Pirellula sp. SH-Sr6A: one gene and its partner. The protein of the gene in region 2 interacts with the protein of the main gene of each other region in a pairwise test. Links are inferred from orthologs where the notes say so. Each region holds a gene or a part of one and is shown on either strand. Other genes may lie near its edges. The genes, in order: recR and recO.

What was found.
Region 1: the proteins of recO (region 2) and recR interact in binary tests that used the Escherichia coli proteins (3 or more experiments, as listed by UniProt). The link is inferred for Pirellula sp. SH-Sr6A from one-to-one orthologs.

The regions. Positions count from the first base shown.
Region 1 is NZ_CP011272.1:2,470,166-2,480,724, reverse strand. Bases 3,804-6,708 are described here. They hold recR (recombination mediator RecR), read left to right. Parts: upstream 3,804-4,908; coding sequence 4,909-5,508; downstream 5,509-6,708. Other genes in these bases: VN12_RS09685 (DUF1559 domain-containing protein), read left to right, coding at 5,870-6,708; VN12_RS09695 (ABC-F family ATP-binding cassette domain-containing protein), read right to left, coding at 3,804-4,769. Outside these bases: VN12_RS09705 (Ig-like domain-containing protein), read right to left, coding at 1-1,944; VN12_RS09700 (response regulator transcription factor), read left to right, coding at 2,371-2,922; more of VN12_RS09695, read right to left, coding at 2,952-3,803; more of VN12_RS09685, read left to right, coding at 6,709-6,850; VN12_RS09680 (carboxypeptidase regulatory-like domain-containing protein), read left to right, coding at 6,898-7,296; VN12_RS09675 (tRNA (guanine(46)-N(7))-methyltransferase TrmB), read right to left, coding at 7,366-8,214; VN12_RS09670 (gamma carbonic anhydrase family protein), read right to left, coding at 8,211-8,750; VN12_RS09665 (aminotransferase class I/II-fold pyridoxal phosphate-dependent enzyme), read right to left, coding at 8,758-10,559. UniProt on the Escherichia coli protein: May play a role in DNA repair. It seems to be involved in an RecBC-independent recombinational process of DNA repair. It may act with RecF and RecO.
Region 2 is NZ_CP011272.1:4,590,416-4,600,946, forward strand. What follows is about bases 2,848-5,724. They hold recO (DNA repair protein RecO), read right to left. Parts: upstream 4,735-5,724; coding sequence 3,961-4,734; downstream 2,848-3,960. Other genes in these bases: bamD (outer membrane protein assembly factor BamD), read right to left, coding at 2,848-3,964; VN12_RS17600 (NAD(+)/NADH kinase), read right to left, coding at 4,737-5,621; dxs (1-deoxy-D-xylulose-5-phosphate synthase), read right to left, coding at 5,628-5,724. In the rest of the region: VN12_RS17570 (NRDE family protein), read left to right, coding at 1-50; VN12_RS17575 (glycosyltransferase family 87 protein), read left to right, coding at 326-1,618; dtd (D-aminoacyl-tRNA deacylase), read right to left, coding at 1,581-2,021; LPS assembly lipoprotein LptE, read right to left, coding at 2,028-2,558; more of bamD, read right to left, coding at 2,555-2,847; more of dxs, read right to left, coding at 5,725-7,532; VN12_RS17610 (polyprenyl synthetase family protein), read right to left, coding at 7,535-8,551; transcriptional regulator NrdR, read right to left, coding at 8,584-9,045; VN12_RS17620 (trypsin-like peptidase domain-containing protein), read left to right, coding at 9,362-10,531. UniProt on the Escherichia coli protein: Involved in DNA repair and RecF pathway recombination.

The DNA of each region.
Region 1 (10,559 bases), 2.1 Mb from region 2 along the record:
CGCCTTGGTAATGGATGCGGGTTCCCCTACGTCCGGTCGGTCGTCGCCATCCAGGTCCAAGTAAATGTAGACGCCAGCCAGTCCCGGTTCATTCGAATCCTTGATACCGTCGCCATTGATATCCAACCACTTGAAACCCGTAGCCAGGTTGGAGGGAAGCGAAGAACCAAAGTTTGCGGTCGCTCCGGCGGTGGTCACAGTAACGGACTTCACGACCTCTGCGTTGGTCGACGCAACCCAGCCTGCAGGTCGAGTGACGCGAACGTTGTAAGTGCCTGCAGCGACGAACAAGGTGTACGAACCATTTGCCGCCGTCGTGGCTCGCGGTTCGCCTAGCTCGCGAGAGCCGTTGTTATTGAGGTCGACGTAGACTTCCCAGCCGCCAATGCCCGCTTCCCCCGCGTCTTGGCGAGCGTTGCGATTGATATCGTTGTAAACGAGACCGGAGATGGTCGAGCCAACCTTGCCCGTCGCCGCCGCCCAAGCCACGACTTGCGCTGTGTTGTTGACACCGCCACCTGCAGTCGTCTCACCCAGTTCGTATTCGTCGTTTTTGAAGGTCAGCAATTGGTCGTCCGGCGTTCCAAACAAACCATCCTGCCCGATTTGATCGATCAAGAAACCGTCCATGATCGTGATCACATTATTGGTAAAGCTGGTGTGGGCAACACCGAGCAAGTGACCCATTTCGTGAACGATCGTGTCCGCAATACTCTGAGCAAAGGAGTCAGCCAGAGGAACGTTTCCTGCTCGCGGCGTGGTTTGGGCTTCGAAAATAGCCGCGTCCAGGAATGTAACTGCAGTGTCCTCACGGTTGAAGTTACCGATGTCGACCCATTCGGCGATACCATATAATCCCGCTGGGAAGCCATACTGGGGCGCATTACCACCGACGATCATGCGGGCCACATTGGGTTGTCCCCAAACGTCTGGATGTTCCAGACTGTTCAAGATTTCGATATCAAAGTCGCCAGGGTTACCGGTTTGGGAATACCATCCGTTCAAACTATCCTGTGCGAGCTGCAATCGAAGCTTTTGTTCGACCCGATTCATAATGTTGCGGATCAAAGCAGGCTCGTCCGCATCGGTAAGTCCCAACTGCGGAAGGGCTTGAGAAAGTCCCGGAATACGGACAGTGGAGGGAACCGCCGTCGGATTCAATCCCACGACATCCGAACGGAGAAACGCACCGTCGAAATCGACAAACAATTTTTGCTTGGTACCAATCGGCTCTTGCTCGATCGTCGGGCGATAGGCCCGCATATTGATGGAGTAGTTCAAGCTGGCATCATTGATGCTCAAGAAGTAACGACCATCGGTGTCGATCACGTAAGTGAGCGTGGAACCTCCCGTTGTGAAACGCGGAGACTTGTCGGGAATCGGTCGACCAACTGCGGGCGGATAAAAGGGCTGCTTGCTGTGGAGCAACTCTCGTCCAGCGGAATTGAACAAGGTGAGTCCCGGCTGAACGACACCAAGAGCATTGGCCCGGATGTCGATGATGTCCCCCTTCTTCAGATCGAAGGCAAAGTAGTCTTCGTCCCAGTTGTTGTTCATCTGACCGTTGACATTCACCACCGAGTTCTTGCCAGGGCCAATCCCGAATGGCAAAAAGTTGGCTTGGGAACGGACGGAGTTCGGTTCCGCTTCCGAGGTGGTGAACGGAGCGCCGCTTTCTCCGGAAAGCCCTCCCGTACCCGACGAGGTCGAGCTACCGCCGCCATATCGTGCGGTGAGCATGTTTCCGATTTGGACTCGGATGGCAGGGTCCGCGATACGCATTGTCGCTAACGCCGACTCGACACCAGGAGAAAAATCAGCAGCCATCAGTTCCCGCTTTTCGAGAGACTCAAGCTGAATTCCTCGTTTAGCTTGACGCTTCTTGGCTTTCTGCCATCGTTGAAGGAACTTCTTACCGGCAGCGAACTTACGTGGACTCAACATGAGATCCCCAAGGTGATAAACGGTTGGAAAAGAAACGCGGTTTACTTGGATCTAGCGAGGGACTTCATCCCACCAATTCGGGATGTCTGCCAATACAAGCGAATTTCCATCGTAGTTGGACGACTATGCGTGTCAACAAAACGAACCTGGTGTACGATGCGGGTTTTCCCCTCAAAGTTCCTCGGAATTCCTATTTTTGGTAGCTCCGGCTTAATCGTTTCAACCGGACCAGCTTCCCTCGTGAGATCCCTGCGACCGCGCATACCCTCTGGCGGCACCTTTTCCAAGATCCAGGGTGTTGGATCCCGTTAACCCTTCAAAAGACACCAAAGCAGCCGGAATGGAACCTGTTTTTTGTGCTAGGATTGGGGCTGAACTGATTGGCCTCGTTGAAGGAAACACGCTGCGTTCTGCAGGAAAAACTTGATGGATAGCAAAGAGAATTCTTCCCAGAGCATCTTGCTCGTCGACGACAGCTACGTCCTTCGTGACCGTTTGGCAGAAGCGTTCCAAGAACGTGGCTTCCGGGTCGAAGTGGCGGGAAACTGCGAGGAAGGAGTCGAGGTATTTCGTCGCAATCCCACCGATTTGGCCGTCGTCGATCTGCGTATGCCCGGTCGAACAGGCTTGACGGTCATCGCGGACCTCAAAGCGATCAAGCCTGAGGTCCAAGTCCTCATCCTTTCGGGGTTCGGAAGCATTGCCACCGCGATCGATGCGATCAAGCTCGGGGCCGCAAACTTCCTTCCTAAACCCGCTGACGCCGACGATATTCTCAGCGCTTTCAAGCGAGGAGGTTCGGAGGTGGAGGTCACGGAATCGAACGAAGAAATCCCGGTCCCGACTCTGGCTCAAGCCGAATGGGAACACATCCATCGTGTCCTCGCTGATTGCGATCAAAACATTTCGGAAGCAGCCCGACGCCTCGGGATCCATCGCCGATCCCTGCAGCGTAAACTTCGAAAGCGGGCACCATAACACGAGGATGTGGCCGTTTGAAGATTGGGCTAATCGGCTTCGACTTGCTCCTGCAACTCCGCCCAACGCATTTCGGCCGTCTCCAGCTCGGTACTCACTTTTTCCAGCTCCTCGTGAAGCCTCATCGCCTCCATGGGGTCGGTCGCTTTCATCAACTGCTCGTGCAGCGTTTTTCGCTGCCCATCCAGCTTCAAAATCGACTTCTCTAAGTTGGCGATCTCTTTCCGTATAAGCCTCTGGTCGTTGGATACGCCATCGCTAGGGTGCTTCTTTTTGTTCTGACTTCGCTCCTTGTCGGACTCCTTCGATTTCGCCGGTACACTGGTCGCACTGCGACGACCCGTTCTGGCGAACTCGGCATCGTCGATTTCCTGATTGACCATGTAGAGATAGGATTCGTAATTGCCGTGATAGTTCACCACAGTCCCGTCTTTCACCTCGATAATGCTCGTGGCGACACGGTTCATAAAGTGGCGATCGTGCGACGTGAAAATCACCGTTCCTTTGAATTCCAACAGTGCATTCGCCAGGGCGTCGACTGTCTCGACGTCCAAGTGGTTACCGGGCTCGTCGAGGACGAGTATGTTGTAATTTCCCAGTAGAATGGCGGCCATGCAGAGCCGGGCTCGCTCTCCTCCGCTGAGAACGGATACTTTTTTATTCACCGCTTCGCCGCGGAAAAGCATGGCGCCGGCTGTGTCCAAAATCGTCTGGGCTTTTGTCCCGGGAATGGCCTCATATTCCAGGTATTCCAGGACCGTTTTTTTCTCCGGTAGACTCGTGTAGACGTGCTGCGCATAGGTACCAATATTGCAACCGTGCCCCCATCGTACGTCCCCCGCTACCGGTTCGAGAGAGCGAACGATGGTGCGCAGCAAGGTCGTTTTTCCTTGGCCGTTGTCCCCTACAATCGCGGAACGCGATCCATGCTCGATCTCTATGTTGATGTCCTTCGCCACCGCCTTCCCTTCGTAGCCGATACTCAGCCCGATACACCGAACGGCAGGACCTCGCCTGGGTTCGACTTGCGGGGCGCGGATCACCGCCTTGGCCTGCTCGGACTGGATCTCAATGAACTCCAGCTTATCGAGCATCTTGCTCTTCGACTTTGCCCGAGTTGCAGTGCTGGCCCTCGCGCGATTCTTGTCGACAAACTCCTGAAGCTGCTTCCGCTTGCTCTCTGTCGCCGCGTTGACACGTTGATCGTGCTCGATCCTCTCTTGCTGATAGACGAGAAACTCCTCGATCTTGCCAGGGTACATCGTGAGCTTTCCGAGAGACAGGTCGAGCGTCGAGTCGCAAGTCGCCCCGAGGAAGGCTCGGTCGTGCGAGACGATCAAACAAGCCTCTCGAAAGTCCTTCAGAAAGTGCTCTAGCAGAATCTGGGTACGCAAATCGAGGAAGTTCGTCGGCTCGTCTAGCAAAAGCAAATTCGGTTCGTGCAGCAAAAGAGCGGCCAGCTTGACCCGGGTCTGCCAACCCCCAGACAACTCGCCCACCGGCCCTTCGAGATATCGCCCTTTAAGCTCGAATTGGCCGGCGACTTCGCCACACTTCCAATCGGGTTGACCGCTGTCCCGCATCAAAAACTGCAGCGAGGTCTCGCCGGGGAGAAAAGGATCGTGCTGGCGGAGATATCCGATCCGCAATTTCGGGTGCTTGACGATCTGCCCAGAATCCAATTCCTCGTCGCCTAGCAGGCACCGGAGCAACGTTGATTTTCCCGCTCCGTTTCGACCGACAAAACCCACCTTGGTGTCGCTCGTGATGGTGCACTCGGCGTTATCAAGCAGGATTTGATCACCATAACGCTTTGACGCTTGACGGATTTGCAACAACACACTCATCGATTTGGGGTGCTTTCTGGAAGCGGTTCAAAACGGGTTCGGCTCGCGGTTTCACTCTCGTTTGGTATGTTAACATCGCTCCTCGGAAGGACCAAGGAGCTCTTGGGAAGGTAGGCACACGAGAGCAGGATACGAGGCTATGACGGAGATTTCGCAGTCGGTCACGGAATTGATTGATCAACTGAGCAAATTGCCCGGAATCGGTCGGAAAACAGCGGAACGTCTCGCCTACCACCTGCTGCGAGTGCACGAGTCGGAAGCGTTCGCACTCTCCGATGCGATCCGGAGTGTCCGAGAAAACGTTCGCTACTGCTCCGTCTGTTTCAATCTCGCTGAAGGAGACTTGTGCACCATCTGTACCGACACTCGTCGCGATGCGTCCATTCTCTGTATCGTTGAGCAGCCGAGAGACTTGATTGCACTGGAACAGTCCGGGGTCTTCCAAGGCCATTATCACGTTCTTCTGGGGCGGATCGCGCCCCTCGATGGCATCGGCCCGGATCACTTGACGATCGAAGCCCTGGTCGATCGCGTCCGAACAGGTAATTACACCGAAGTCATCATGGCGACCAATCCCAATGTGGAAGGAGACGGTACGGCCCTGTTTATCTCCAATCAGCTCGCTGAGTACCCCGTCCGACTGACTCGACTCGCTCGGGGTGTCACGACGGGGAGTGTACTCGAGTTCACCAACAAAGAAATTCTCGCCGATGCCCTCAATGGACGCCAAAAACTGTGACATCGCAGGCGCTTGATAATTGCAATGTCCGATCTGCTAGCTTCGGTGAATCTATTTGCAATGCAACCTCGAGTTTTCACTTGGCGATTCAGATTTTTTGAAAGTTTCTAAGGCTTGCGAAACGCCCCTATGATTAGCGCAAAGGCTTAGTCGTGATCTCTGTATAGCAGTTCCATTGGACAGGGTGAATCGTCGTTGATTCATGGTTGAACTTTTTGTTGTGCTTCCCGCAACAAGACGCTACGATCGACCGAACTCTCCTACCAAATGGGATCCAGACGCCGACGAAGCCCCATTCGACGGCAAGCATCACCATTCTGCCTGACTGCTTCATTTATTCTTCCTACCGCGAGGTTATGTCATGGTCGTCAAACGTAGAGGCTTTACGCTCGTTGAGCTGTTGGTTGTCATCGCCATCATCGGGATCTTGGTTGGACTGCTGTTGCCTGCTGTCCAGGCCGCGCGGGAAGCGGCTCGCCGTATGAGTTGTTCGAACAACGTCAAACAAATCGGTTTGGCGATGCACAATTACCACGACACGCACCGCTCATTCCCCTATGGATCCTTCAATTTGCGAGAGGCATGGCCGGCTAACGGTTCCAATTGGCGAGCCTTGCTGTTGCCATTCATCGAGCAAGGCAATGTGTACAACCAACTCTCGTTCACCTTCACTTCCAACTTCATGTCGGGTGGAGCGGCAGGTGCTAATGCCTATTCGGGCAATGAAGTACTTATCAATCTGCTCGTCCCAACATATCGCTGTCCGTCGACGGCCTTCGAGCCTTTCCATATCGCTCCCGTGTCCAATAACGACGGGCGAGCCATGAATATCAGCTACGTAGGTATCCAAGGTGCTGCGCGCCCTGTTCCAGGAGGTGACCCCAACGTAGGAACCTTCGATTGTGGACACGGTTGGTCTTGTGAGAATGGAGTCCTATTTCCAAACGGTACGACCAAAATGTCGAGCATCACCGACGGAACATCAAACGTCATCTTCGTCTCCGACCAATCGGGGCTCGTTAATCGCGTGAACCGAACCTCGAACTACTACGGCGGATGGTTCGGATCCCGCCACCCTCGTCGCATCAATCAGGGCTGCGGAGATCTCTGGCAAACCGGTACGACCTGCGTCCGCTTTGCGCCAAACTCCAATATTGTTCAAACAGGTGCAACCGAAGCCATGTATCGAAATAACACGGTCATCAACTCCATGCACACCGGAGGTATCGAAGTTGGATTGGCGGACGGTTCCGTGCACTTTATCCCCAACTCCATCGACTTTCTCACGCTCAAACGTCTTTGCTGCCGACTCGATGGTGAAGTCACATCGATTGAACAATAGACTGCACCTGGAAGCTTCACCATTTCACATTCGATTGAAAGTACGATATGAACCGCCTATTTACTTGGATAGCTTTGTTTTGTTTTGGGATGAGTGCCGTTGGATGTTCGAACCCCAACCCTGTCGGAACCGTCAAAGGAACCGCTACGGTCAAAGGGAAGCCTTACAACAAAGCGGCTGTTATGTTTGTCAGCTTGGAGACCGGACATGGCGCTAGCGGAGACCTAGACGATCAAGGAAACTATCAGCTTTCCGATCCCATCCCGGTAGGTCAGTACACGGTCTATTTCGCTCCGAAGTCGATTGCACCTGAGGATGCCACCGCAGCGCCTCTTCCGATGCACATGGACAAAGCCGTCCCGGACAAGTATTGGAGCGAGTCGAGCTCCGACATCAAAGTCGATGTCAAAGAAGGTTCCAACGATATTCCGGTTGAAATCAAATGACCGAGTGATCTCTTCGAGGAACTCCTAAACTGAAACGACCTGGTTGGGACACCAACTAGGTCGTTGTTGTTATCGGGGACCTGTTCGGGGCTTCCCACGCTTCGGTCGAAACCGGGAACGGCGCCGCGAAGGTGTCGCGGACGGATCTTCCGACGGATGCACCATGAAGTTGGGTAAAGGTAGCCCGCTCGCGATGGCAGCGACCTGTTCGTGCGAAAGCGTTTTCCGGCGAGTTCCAAAGCCTCGGAACACAGGCAACTGCTGATCGGCAGAAATCATCTCCCGCCGGGAACGGATGAAGGGCTCATCACCCCATCCGCTGGGCATTTCTTGCCAATCCATCAATTGACTCGCGCAGTCAACCATGTAGTCCCAATAAGGACGGCGGTCTGTTTGCAAAAAGAGCTTGCCATCTGGCTTCAATCGCTCGATCAATAGCATGAAGAAGGCTGGGGAAAGCAGTCGACGCTCCGCTTGATCGGGATCGGAATACGGCTGCGGATGATAGATATGAAATTCGTCGACGGATTCAGGCCTGAGGTAATTCTCTAAAAATCGCCATCCATCGCAGACCAGAAACCGGACATTGCTCAAACCTCGTTGATTGCCCCGGCGCGTCGCATACCGAATCACCGTTGGAAGCAAGTCAATGGCGAGATGATCCCAACCCGGCCTTGCTAACGCCGAACCGATTGCAAAACGACCATTGCCACAGCCGATATCCACGGCAACGGGTGCTTCGCGTCCAAAGATCGAACCCAAGGCCAGTGGTCCCGCTTCAGGCAACTTCTTGATTCCGGTTTGCGTCCAACGCTCTTTCGGTTGGATGATGCCTGGAATGGGAACACCCATCTCAAGCTCTTGATCGCCCGGTTGCAATTCGACAGGCTTAGAACTTTGGTCACGACGTCGGTTCATCGACTTGTTTTTCCAGAAGCAAGGGATGCTCTATAAGCATGGGATGTTTCGACGTAGTGCTGCCAACCTCGCTCGATCAAGACCCGGTCGTCGGGCCCCACCTGGCGAACCACCTTCCCCGGCATCCCCATGACCAGGGAGTGCGGGGGAATGACCTTCCCCTCCGGAATGAGCGCGCCTGCGGCAATGATAGACCCAGTTCCGATCACCGACCCGTTCAGTAGTACCGCTCGAATGCCGATCAAGCATTCGTCTTCTACTGTTGCACCGTGTACGATTGCCCCATGTCCTACTGTAACGCGCTTCCCGACAACACACGGAAAGCCAGGATCGGCATGGAGGCAGCAATGATCTTGAATGTTGGTCTGGGCGCCGATGGAAATAGGTTCGCAATCGCCACGCAGTACCGCGCCAAACAAGATGCACGCTTCATTCCCCACCAACACTTCCCCGAGCAAGGTTGCGTTGGGGGCTACAAATGCGTCGGACGCAATCAACTCCGGTCGAAAGATCGTACGATTCAAGGGTACGGTCATGCGGCGCTCAGGTTTCTACGGCATGCGGGGCACGGAAATGCTCGGGCGCAATCGCTTTGAAATGCTCTGCGCATTTGTCGACCGCATAAAGAATCTGTTGGTTTGTGTGCGTCGAGTTGATAAAGAACCGCAGTCGTGCAGCGGATTCTTCTACTGCGGGGTACAAAATCGGCTGCACATTCACACCGGACTCGTTCATGCGACGCGACAGTAGCAGGGCGTGCAAGGAGTTTCCGGTGATGACAGGGACGACCGGCGTGTTTGCGCTCTTTCCAGTGTTCAATCCATGTTTGCGAGCCTCGTTCAAGAACAACGCGGACGCCTCATGCAACCTGTCAACCCGATTGGGTTCTCGCTCGATTACCTTCAACGATGCAATCGCAGCCGCGGTGTTCGCCGGCGAAAGACCAACACTGAACACGAACCCCGGAGTGGTGTACTTGAGATACTCAACTAGCTCTTTCTTTCCGGCGATGTAGCCACCGCAGGAGCCGAATGATTTGCTGAGAGTCCCCATCCAGATATCAACATCGGTTGGGTCGATGCCGAAGTGCTCTGCGATACCTCGACCATGAGTTCCCATCGTTCCGATGGAGTGCGCTTCGTCTACCATCAACCAACATTTGTGTTTCTTGCAGACTTCGATAAAGGCGGGGAGCTCGGGGTAATCCCCGTCCATGCTGTAGACACCTTCTACGATCACCAACACACGGCGATAGCGAGTCCGAAGTTCGGTCAACGCCTCATCCAAGGCTTCATAGCTGTTATGCGCAAATGCTCTACGGCGACTTCCCGATAGTATGGCCCCTTGGACGATGCTGTTGTGAGAAAGGGCATCGTGCAAAATCAAGTCATTGGGACCGGTTAGATGCCCGATGACCGTCTCGTTGGTCGAATGACCGCCGACGAAGACGACAGAATCCTCCACCCCGACCCAGCGAGCAATCTCCTGCTCGAGAACGCGGTGAATATCCTTCTCACCGCTCACCAATCGCGACGCCGATACACTCGTTCCGTACTTCTTTACCGATTGGATCACCGCCTCGGTGACGGTCGGGTCGCCGCTCATCCCAAGATAGTTGTAACTCGCAAAGCTAATCAACTGCCTCCCTGCCACGGTGGTCGTGTCGCGCGTCAACCCTTCGTGCACCGAGAAGTACGGGTTCGGGATGCCTGTCATGTCAAACTGCGACATCATCTGCTTGAGTCGCCGGTACTCCGGCATAAGCTCAAAACGATAGTCCTCCGGTGCAACTTCTCGTGGCGCGGGCTGGTCCGATTCCGAAGCGACCAAGTCCTCTCGAATTCGGTCTTTCCCGAAGTGCTGCTCGATAGCCTCGGCGATTTCTCGGACTGTTTCGATTTCTTGTAGAACTTCTTCGGGGAACCGTCCTCCCACCGCGTTTTCCAGCGTGTGCGCGATTTGGAGTCGCTCGAGACTATCCAATCCCAAATCGACGATGACGTTGGTGTCCAAGTCCAGGAGCTTGGCTCTCTCCTGCGCAACAGACTTCACCGCACGCCGTACCAACTCCACCACGGCGGGGTCAGGATCGCGTGTCTTCTTGGTTCCGGTGTTGCGTTGGAACCCGGACTTCAAATCGTCGACGGTCGCCGCAGCGATCATCGGCGATTGCCCTGGGAGCTCCTCTTCCCACGAAAGCCATTGGTGAATTACCCGAAAACTGTTTTCGCGGAATCCGCGGAGGCAAGCGTGCCGTTGAATCTTGCCCGACGACGTGCGCGGGAGCGAACCATGACGCACTAGGACGACGGCGTCCGGCGGTAGTTCATGGACCTGGGTCACCG
Region 2 (10,531 bases):
CGAAACCCAAAGCCGCGGCCGTTACCTCTGGCTTCGACGCATTGGACTAAGGCACTCATCTCTCGCCTCCTTTTAAGGCAACGATCTAGAGAACGCTTGGACATCCTCCCTAATCTGCTTCCGCGAGGGTGTCCAAGGTTCTGATCGAGTGGATCCGGTTATTCCGATTCTATCGATCCCTCTGCGATCCCCACTCGGATCTTCTCTCTCTGCGGCTTGTTTCACTCCACCTTCGCCGCGCAGCGACCTACGCTCCACCGATGGGGAACAATCCCCGAAAACCGCTTTCCCTTTTGATGCTCACCACCGCGAGTGGGTTCCCACGATGCTGGACAACTGCGCCAACGATTTCAAATCGCCAACGGCCGCGTCGTCGACCAACGGACCCCTCACAACCTCTTGGCCGTATCGGCAATTGCTACCCGTCTTGGCGTTTTTTTTAGTCGGGTGCATCTACTTGTTTTTTTCTCCCAACTACCAATGGTCCACCATCCTCCAATCCACACCCTACGGCGCGGACTTTTTGCAGGAATGGATCGGAGGGCACATGATCTGGAACGGACAGATCGGGTCGGTCTACTCCGAACAATTCATCGCCTCGCAACACGAGCCGATGGTCACCGGATTTGAGTGGGATGCCAATCAGTTTTTCCCTCCGGTCTACCCACCTCCCCATTATCTTTTCTTTTCCCCCTGGGGAGCCTTGCCGTATCGCTTTGCAGTGATGGGCTGGCTGGCGTTCTTACTCAGCGCCGCTTGCCTCGCATCGATTCTTCTGCAGTCCATCGAGGGACAAGCACCAGGCGTACGTCCCTATCTTTGGATTGCAGTGCTCCTCTTTCCGCCTCTACTCCTATCGATCACCTTGGCGCAAAAGAGCGTTCTATGGCTCCTCCTTTTTGTGATCGTATGCCGCTGGCTGAAACAGGAGCGATGGTTTGCAGCAGGACTGGTGGCCGGTCTAGTAACGATCAAGCCGACTCTCTGCTTCCTCCTCCCTCTCTTGATGGTCCTCGATCGCCGATGGCGATTTTTAGGTGGGATGGCTCTGTCGACGGCAGTCCTTTGGGGGGCTGCCATATGGTTCTTCCCGCAGGAAGCATGGGCCGGATTTCTGTCCATCGCATCGACCGCCGGTCGCTACACCGACCAACACGGTTTTCATCTCGATTGGTCCTGCAATCTGATCAGCTTGGCGAGCAGCCTGCCTATCGGTTGGTCTGGGTGGGGAAAGATGGCCATCAGTCTCCCGCTAGCCCTCTATGCGCTCCTCGCCGCCGTGGAAGATCGATCGCGCTGGAACGATCCCAAACGCTGGATGACGTGGATGCTGGCGACGATCCTGCTCAGTCCTCATTTTTACCATTACGATCTGTGCATCCTTCTGCTTCCGATCGTTTGGATGCTGGCGACTGACCCGCGACGCGGCATCTGTTACTTTGTCACCCTATCACTTGCCTTCGTGCTCGCGCCCGATGTGTATGCGCTCTGGCAAATCCCACTCCTACCCGTTGTCTTGCTAGGCATGCTGTGCGAGCTGCGATTGAGTTATCGACTTTCTAGCAGCATGTCGAGCCTTATCATCGCTCCACGATCAGGGTTACCGGACCGTCGTTGACGAGCGATACCTGCATGTCGGCACGAAAGATTCCCTTTTCGACCGAAACCCCTTGCGCGGCGACTTGCTCGCAGAAAAACTCATACAATTCGTTTGCGATCCCCGGCTCCTCCGCTTGATCGAAGCTAGGTCGCCGGCCTTTGATGCAATCGCCGTAGAGCGTGAACTGACTCACGATCAACATCGAGCCCGAAACATCGCGAACCGATAGGTTCATCTTTCCTGCTTCGTCGCTGAAGGCTCGGAGTCCGACACATTTTTCCGCAAGCCATTTTGCTGTTTCGCGGCAATCTCCCCTGCGGATTCCGAGGAGAACCATCCATCCTCGATCGATCTTGCCAACAACCGTTCCTTCAACCGTTACGGATGCTTTCGAAACACGCTGCAACACCGCTCGCATCATCCATCCTTACCAGCGGGCTTCCATCTGATCGACGATGTGGTTCGCCAATCGCTCCACCACTCTCATATTCGCCGTCGAAATCGATTGCCCCGCTTCTGGAACGAAGTCCGCGTTATCCGAAAAGAGGAAGCTCGTCTCTCCAGGTGGCAGAAAACGTGTCTCGACCAAAGGAAGATTGCGTCGATCGACCCAACTCATCTCGATAGACATCACCGTTTGAAGCAGACGAGGTTCGTCCGTTCCTGTTTCGCCGATCACTCGTTTGGAATCGCCCGTCATCCGGCAGGTAAGAATGGAATCTGCAGTACCCAAATCGGCCAGTTTGTAGGAGGTTCTTCGTTCGATCTCTTTTTGAAGCGTCTCGGTGAGCTGTACTCCCAACTCCGGTCGGAATGAATTGGATTTGATGATCGGAACGTGAATAGTCCGAACATCGTTTCGGTACAAGCTGCGCGTGCCGATGTTGTATCCCAAACATCCCGGAATACAAACCGACAGGAGCAACAGGAATACTCCACCCGCGAGGCTCTTGGTCATCTTCGAATCACTCCGCCTTCGACGGGAGTCGATTCCAAGAGCCTTGCCGTTCTCGCTTCGCGCTCTTTGCGGTCCGACTCGATCACTTCCTCAGGAAGGGGTTTGCGGAGCGGAGCGGTCTTATCGCGACTTGGAAACAGAACCGTCAACTCGGACAAATACGGAGTCGGTTCATCGGGCATCTCTTTCAGCTTGGCGAGCATATCCCGGGCAGGTTGTGCAAAGGCGGTTTGATCAAACTTTTCAATGATCTCCTCACACTTTAACCGCGCCGCGCCTGCCTCCCCTTTGTTGAATCGATACTCCGCATTGTGATAAAGCCTCTCCGCTTTGCGATTCACCAACTCGGTGTACATGCGGTCGATCTCATCTTTATCGCGGCGATAATCCTCCGGAAACTGTTTCAAATTCCGGAAGAACTTGTCCGCTTTGTCCAACGGATCGAAGGAATAATCGGGGCCTCGATAGGATTCGAGTGCGGATTTGATGCCGAGCAAATGAGCGCTGTAGAGATGTCGGGAATCGGGATATGTCATGATGAGCTCGTCATACGTATTGAGCGCCTCGATCCACTTTTGATTTCGGAAATGGCTCGATGCCAGTTCCATGGTTACGTCATCCGCAAGCTTCCCCGTCGGACTGTCGAGCCGCATCTTCTCCAAAACGCGGATACCATGTTTGGCTGTGTCATTCCACGGTTTCCGTTTGTCGGTGAAGTTCACATGGTAGAACTGATCATCGAACTGGTTCCAATAGAGTCCGATTTCCATCCGCCGTTTGTCGACATGGTCTTGATAGCGTGTGCGGGGGTAGTCTTTCACCAGCCTGACGTATCGATCTTCTGCCTTGGGATAGCGCTCGGCAAAGAAATAGCTTTCTGCAGCCATGAGAAGCGAGTCTTGATGCAGGTAGGAGCTGATCCAATTCTTTCCTGCCTCGTCGAACTGTTTCCCAGCCTTTTCAAACAACTCAGCGGCCGCGGCGATCTGGGAATCACGGGACTCTTCCGGGCTACTTTGCGCTTGTTTGAACAAGTCGATGGCCTGGCGATAGGTCTCCTCCGCTTGTTGAAACTGCGTCTTGGCCAGCGTGGGATTGGCGGGCCTGGTTCCGATCAAAGGAACATTTTTGAGCAATCCGGGCATATTGCTCTTCCGTTGTTTTTCGGCGAGTCGCCCCTCGGGACGCACGTAGTTCCCTTCGGCGTCTTGGTACCCCTCGATCGCTCGCTTGGCCAGATCGTATTCGTCCTCTTTCTTGGTGAGTCCCAGCGTCGCGCAGCCGGAAAGCGAAACGACCCAGGCGAAATGCATCCATCGAATCTGAGGTGCAATCCCAGACACGATCTGCACCATCCAAGTGCGAGGGTTCACCCGGAGGCTATGAAGCTTTTTGGTCTTCCTCAACGTTTTAGTTCCTCCAAGAAATCCATGAGTCGCAATCGCCGATCCGCTAAATGGGTAATGAACTTCTCCATCGCAAATCGAACTTCGCCTCGCGTGGTGGGGGATAGGTCCCGGTAACTACCCACGCTGTCGACCAGTCCATCGCCGTCCGATGCAACCATTCGCAGGAAAGTGATTGTCTCCTCGCGCAATCGCAGGACATACCGTTGACCTGCGAGGCAAGAATCACAAAGCACTCCTCCCGCGTCGATTCCGAACAAGTAGCTTCGGTTCCGCCCGGACTCTACAGAATTCCCGCATCCCGCGCAAAGCTCAAACGTCGGTAAATGACCAAGCGCTCGCAGGAATTCCATCTCAAATCGAAGCACGACCTTCGCAGGATCCTCCATTTCATCCAACTTAACGAACGACGCATCGAGAACGTCGAAATGTTCCTCCATGGGTTGATGGTTCTCGGTGAGCACATGCGTCAGCTCAGCGAGGTAATAGGCTGCGTAGAGTGATAGCAAAGAATGTTGACCACCTTTGAACCGACGCACCAATTTGGCCTCGGTAAGAATATCGAGGGTATCGTTCAGCTTCTCGATGAAGACAATCTGGGACTTGGCCAATAAATCGAGCGCGTTCTCAAACGGGCTCTTCAGCCGCCTAGCCCCCTTGGCCACCGCGGAGACTTTACCATGGGTGCGGGTGAACAGAGTCACCACCAAGCTTGTTTCGCTCCATGCGACCGAACGCAACAGGATCGCTTCGGACTTCTCCAACCCCATAGTTATTCCGCCAACCTGGGCTTGCCGCTCCACCCCAGCTTGTCTCTCAAGGCTTGGTAGTCATCATGCCCAGGGACACCGATCAACTGAAAGGACGAATCCGCGCGAGCGATGCGAACCTTCATATCTCGTTCTAGATGGCAAACCACCCGTCCGTCGACGACCAAGCTCGCGGTGGGATGATCGACTCGGAGCATCAGATCAAACACCCGATCCGCCGTATCGACAACCGGACGCATCGTCAGGGTATGGGGACTGATCGGACAGATCACAAAGGCTTGCAGATTTCGGCGTAGAATCGGTCCCCCTGCGGATAAATTATGCGCCGTCGAACCGATGGGAGTACTGATGATCAAGCCATCGCACGCATAGGTGGTGGCCAAGGCTGCGTCGATGAAAAGATCGATGTAAAGCATTGAATAAGGCGGTCCCCCGAGAATACTCGCTTCGTTCAGCCCGATCATCGAATGGAGCAATTCGTCTCCGCGATACACATCGCTCTGCAACATCAAATGACTGGTGAGGGTGAAATGCCCCTTCGCGATTTCGGGCCAAACATTCATGAATTTGTCGGGTTGTATCGCCGCCAGGAATCCGAGCTTCCCGAGATTCACTCCCAACACGGGCTTCTGCCGATGCTTCATCTGCCTCGCAGATTGCAGGATCGACCCGTCCCCGCCAAGCACCACGACGAGATCGGAAGTGCAATGCTCAAAGTCATATTCAAACGCTTTGTCGACCGCGACAATTTCGGCATGACGTTCGATGCAAGGCAGCAGTTTCGGCAACTCCGACTCCACCCGGGGTCGATTCGGTGCAGCGAGCACAACGACGCGAGGTTTCTCGCGCCCCAGGGACCTCCAAGATGCAACGGAGTGTTCAGACACGTGGCATCACACTCCCGCGTGGCTAGCGTCGGAGTAACGAGCGCTGAGAGTTCGGCAGGCGACTGCGATTCCAGCTGCATCCAAGCCTAGATCGGCGAGGAGGTCGTTCCTTTCACCATGCTCGATAAACCGATCGGGCAATCCGAGCGTCCGGAGACTTCGAGTATCCCAACCGTGCTGACAGGCCGTCTCCAGAACTGCCGAACCAAATCCACCCATCAAGGCACCTTCCTCAACCGTCACGACAAATCGGCATTCTTCGAACACTTGTGCAAGCATTTCCGTGTCGAGCGGTTTGATGAATCTCGCATTGATCACCGCTACCTCAATCCCCTCTTGCTTGAGAAGATCTGCAGCGGCTAAGGCCTGCTGCAACATGGCACCGCACGCGATGATGGCGCCATCGGTCGCCCAACGAATCGTTTCGGATTTCCCAAGCTCGATCGGCTGGCACGGGCGTTCAAACGTCAATGCAGACGATTTGGGATAGCGGATCGAAGTTGGACCATTGTGCTGCAGCGCGAACTCCAGCATCGGTTCTACTTCGGTGGCATCCCCAGGAGCCATCATGACGATATTCGGGAAAACGCGCATGTAGCCAATATCGAACACACCGTGGTGCGTCGGACCATCCGGGCCGGTCAATCCAGCTCGGTCCATCATCATGCAAACCGGAAGATTCTGCAGCGATACTTCTTGAAAGATCTGGTCGTACGAGCGTTGCATGAAGGTCGAATAAATGGCAACGATCGGACGCAACCCGGTTTTGGCTTGGCCAGCAGCGAAAGCGACCGCATGCGATTCACAGATTCCCACATCAAAAAAGCGATCGGCGAAGGCGTCGCGAACCGGTTCCAATTTGTTCCCTTGGCACATGGCCGCGGTCATCACCGTCACCTTTTCATTCTTATGCATCTGGCTCAAGATGGCATCGCGAGCGAAGTTGGTGAACGCAGGCTTCTCCAGGGTGGAGCGGACCTTGGGGGAACCATCTTCGTCCTCGAATGCAGGCGGAGTATGGAAGTAGACGGGATCCCGTTCCGCGGGCTTGTATCCTCGCCCTTTCTCGGTCACCACATGGAGCAACGTCGGACCTTTCTGATTCTTCACCATCTCCAAGTACTTTCGCATCAGATGGATGTCATGGCCGTCGATCGGACCGATATAGCGGAATCCAAACTCCTCGAACAACATGCCGCCGACCATCCCCGCCTTGACCCCCTCTTTGATTTGAGCCAAGAGTTTCTCTGCGGGATCGCCGAACAGCGGGAGCTTGTTGAGTACCTTCACTACCTCGCTCTTGAGCCCGGTATAGAAGGGGTTGGTTCGCAAACGATCCAGATAATTGGCGACCGCACCGACGCGTGGACAAATCGACATCTTGTTATCGTTGAGGATGACGATCAAGTCCGAGTTTAGCTCCCCGGCATTGTTCATCGCTTCAAAGACGATCCCCGACGGAAATGCTCCGTCCCCGATCACGGCGATGCTCTTTCGACTTCCTTCATTTTGAAGATCGTCGCCGCTCTTCAATCCGAGGGCGGTCGATACGGAACAGCCGGCATGGCCGGTCATAAACAAGTCATACTCACTTTCAGAAGGATTGGGGTAACCCATCAATCCCCCTTTCATGCGTATGCTCTGAAAATCGTTGTAACGACCGGTTATCAATTTATGTGGATAGATCTGATGCCCGGTGTCCCAGATCAATCGATCCCGTCGAAAGTCGAAAACACTATGCAACGCTAAACAGAGCTCCACGACTCCGAGATTCGAGGCAAAGTGAGCGGTACGGGTCGCCAAGAGATTGCAGAGCACATCTCGGATTTCGCTCCCCAACTGCTCGAGCTGCTCGATGCTCATCGAATGCAGAGATTCAGAGGACTCCAATTTCGAAAGCAGTTCGTGCATGCCTAGTGACTCCTGTCGATGATGTATTTTGCTAGTTGCTGAAGGGGCACTGCCGCAGCTCCATAAGGTTCCACCAACCGGACGGCCTTTAGAACCAATTCCCGGGCCTTCGCCCTGCTATCCTCCACCCCGTAAATGGAGGGATAAGTCAACTTGCCACGTTCCTGGTCTTTTCCAGTCCGTTTTCCAGTGTTCTCCGCGGTGCTCTCGACGTCCAGTAGGTCATCGGCGATTTGGAAAGCAATTCCGATTGCATCGCCATATTGGGACATCACGCGCAGATCTTTCTCCGATGCACCTGCCGCGATCCCCCCCAATTCGACCGATCCTCGAATCATCGCGCCTGTCTTGCGGGCATGGATCGATTGCAGCAACCTGCCGTCCCCTCCATGTTTCTCGGCCCATAAATCGTCGACTTGCCCCGCAACCATCCCCTCCGGTCCCGCCGCCTTGGCCAAGACCAGCAGGCTTTGCACTTGCTGACTAGGAGACATCTCCGATTCCATCAATGTCTGAAAAGCGAGTGCCTGCAGACCGTCCCCGGCCAGGATGGCCGTCGCCTCATCGAACTGGATGTGGCATGTCGGCCGTCCACGACGCAAATCGTCATCGTCCATCGCAGGCAAATCGTCATGGATGAGCGAGTAACAGTGGATCATTTCCAAAGCGATCGCAGAAGGAATCGCAGACGCGGCCGTACCACCGAGCGTTTCGCAGGCGAGCAAACAAAGGACCGGACGCAGTCTTTTTCCAGGTCCTAACAAGGAATACCGCATGGAATCCCGCAATCGATCGGGGCAATCCTCCGACAATCCTGCGATGCGTGTCTCCAAAGCCTGATCGATAAGCCCCGCGAGATGCTTCCAGCGTTCCTGAAGAGGGTCGATTGCGGTAGCCGTGGCGATGATAGTACCCTGGTGATTTTCGATGAGAAACGTCGCTGAATAGAAAAAAGTCCCCCTGGAAAGAGCCTTCCAACCCACCCCTGGCGGGCGAGCCAGTGCGATCCAAGAGTTCATGCGACAAATTGTAGCGTTTTGTCGAGTCCCGATCAGCTCTTTTGACTCCGTTTCAAGATCGGCCGCAACTCCTCCACAAAATCTTGAATGTCGCTAAACCGGCGGTACACGCTGGCGAACCGAACAAAAGCGACTTGGTCGACCTCCCGCAAATACTCCATGCACAGACCACCGATCTCCTCGCTCGAAACCTCTTTCTCGTACTGATCGAGGATGTGCGACTCGATTTCCGCGGCCAGTCGTTCGATTTGCTCGACACTGATCTTCCGTTTCCAACAGGCCGCTTGCAGTCCCCGAGCGATCTTAGCCCGGCTGAAATCTTGGTGGCTTCCGTCCCTCTTCACGACTTGTAGTAGCCCCTCCACTCGTTCGTAGGTGGTGAACCGACGACAACATTGATTGCAATATCGACGCCTGCGTATGGCCTTGCCGTCCTCGACACTCCTTGAATCGCGAACCGCGTCGTTGTCACTGGAACAGTAGGGGCAGCGCATGCTTCGATTTCCTCAATCCTTGGAAGACCTGGAGGTGACGGAGCCTCGACTCCATCCTAGACCGCGCAATCTACCATTGGCCTGTCGCCTATTTCAATGACTGCCATAAGAAGGAGGAAAATTGTCAAACTGGCGAACCTGGAAAGAGACTGTCGCGTGGGTCGACTTGGGATAGCTTCCGTGCGGCAGATCATGCCGCTTCTTTGGAACAACCGATCCTACCGTTACCGAACCGTTCCCGCATTGCTAGCAAGCCACGCGCACTAGCCGGTTTGGCTACCCAGTATCCGCTTCCGTACCCAAGCTTCGGACCAGCATGAAACTACGCACCCTAACCCAACGGCTGCAGGCAATCTCCGTCGGATTGTTAGCCACCTCGTTTTGGGTAGGACCTACGTCCCATTTCGTAGGTTGCTCATCTGCTTGGGCACAAGAAAACGATCGGGTCACTCCCATCGTTCGCGCCATTCGCAAAGCCGAGCCTGCTGTCGTCAACATCCAAGGCAACAAGACGGTCACCAACACCGGGACCAACGGGGTGTCGACCGTTCAGGAAGTCAACGGCATGGGGACCGGCGTCATCATCGACCGACGCGGCCTGATCATCACGAACTACCATGTGGTCGATGCCGTTCAAAAGATCGAAGTCACCCTTGCCGATGGAACAACCACCATCGCGAACTTGATCAACTACGATCCCGAAACGGATCTTGCTATGATCAAAATCAACGTCGACAAGGACTTGCCCGTCATTCATGTTGGACGCAGCGATAATCTCCTTCGCGGAGAATCTGTCATCGCCATCGGCAACCCCTTCGGCTATCAGAACACCGTAACCGTGGGAATCATCAGCGCGCTCCATCGGGACATCCCGGTCAACGGCTCGCAACAATACACTGACCTGATTCAAACGAACGCCGATATCAACCCAGGAAACTCGGGCGGTCCATTGCTGAATATCGATGGGGAAGTCATCGGTATCAATGTGGCCGTCCGAGTCGGCGCTCAAGGAATCGGGTTCGCGATCCCCATCGATAATGCGATCTCGGTAATGAGCGAACTTGTCGCCCAATACCGGACTACAGGATCGCATGGCTTGGTCTGCTCTCGCATTTCCACCGACAATGGAATGCAACTGGTATTGGACGAATACCGAAGCAACAGCAGCAAAGAATCATCGCGAGAATTCAAACCCGGCGATGAAATCGTCTCCATCGGTGGCCAAAAGGTTGAAACACCGCTGGATATCGAGCTCGCACTGCTGGGGCTTCCTGCGGGAGAAACGATCGAGCTCGAACTCCAACGCGGTGGCGAAACCCTCGTGCACAACGTGGTCCTTCCTAGAAAGACATCGGTTTCGGATGAATCCGATATTCTCCGCATGGCTTGGGACAAACTCGGAATCCGCGTTGTTCCCGTCCCCGCCGCGCAAGTCGAACCGATCGGCAAAGACTACGAAGGAGGACTCAAGATTGTCGAGGTCCGT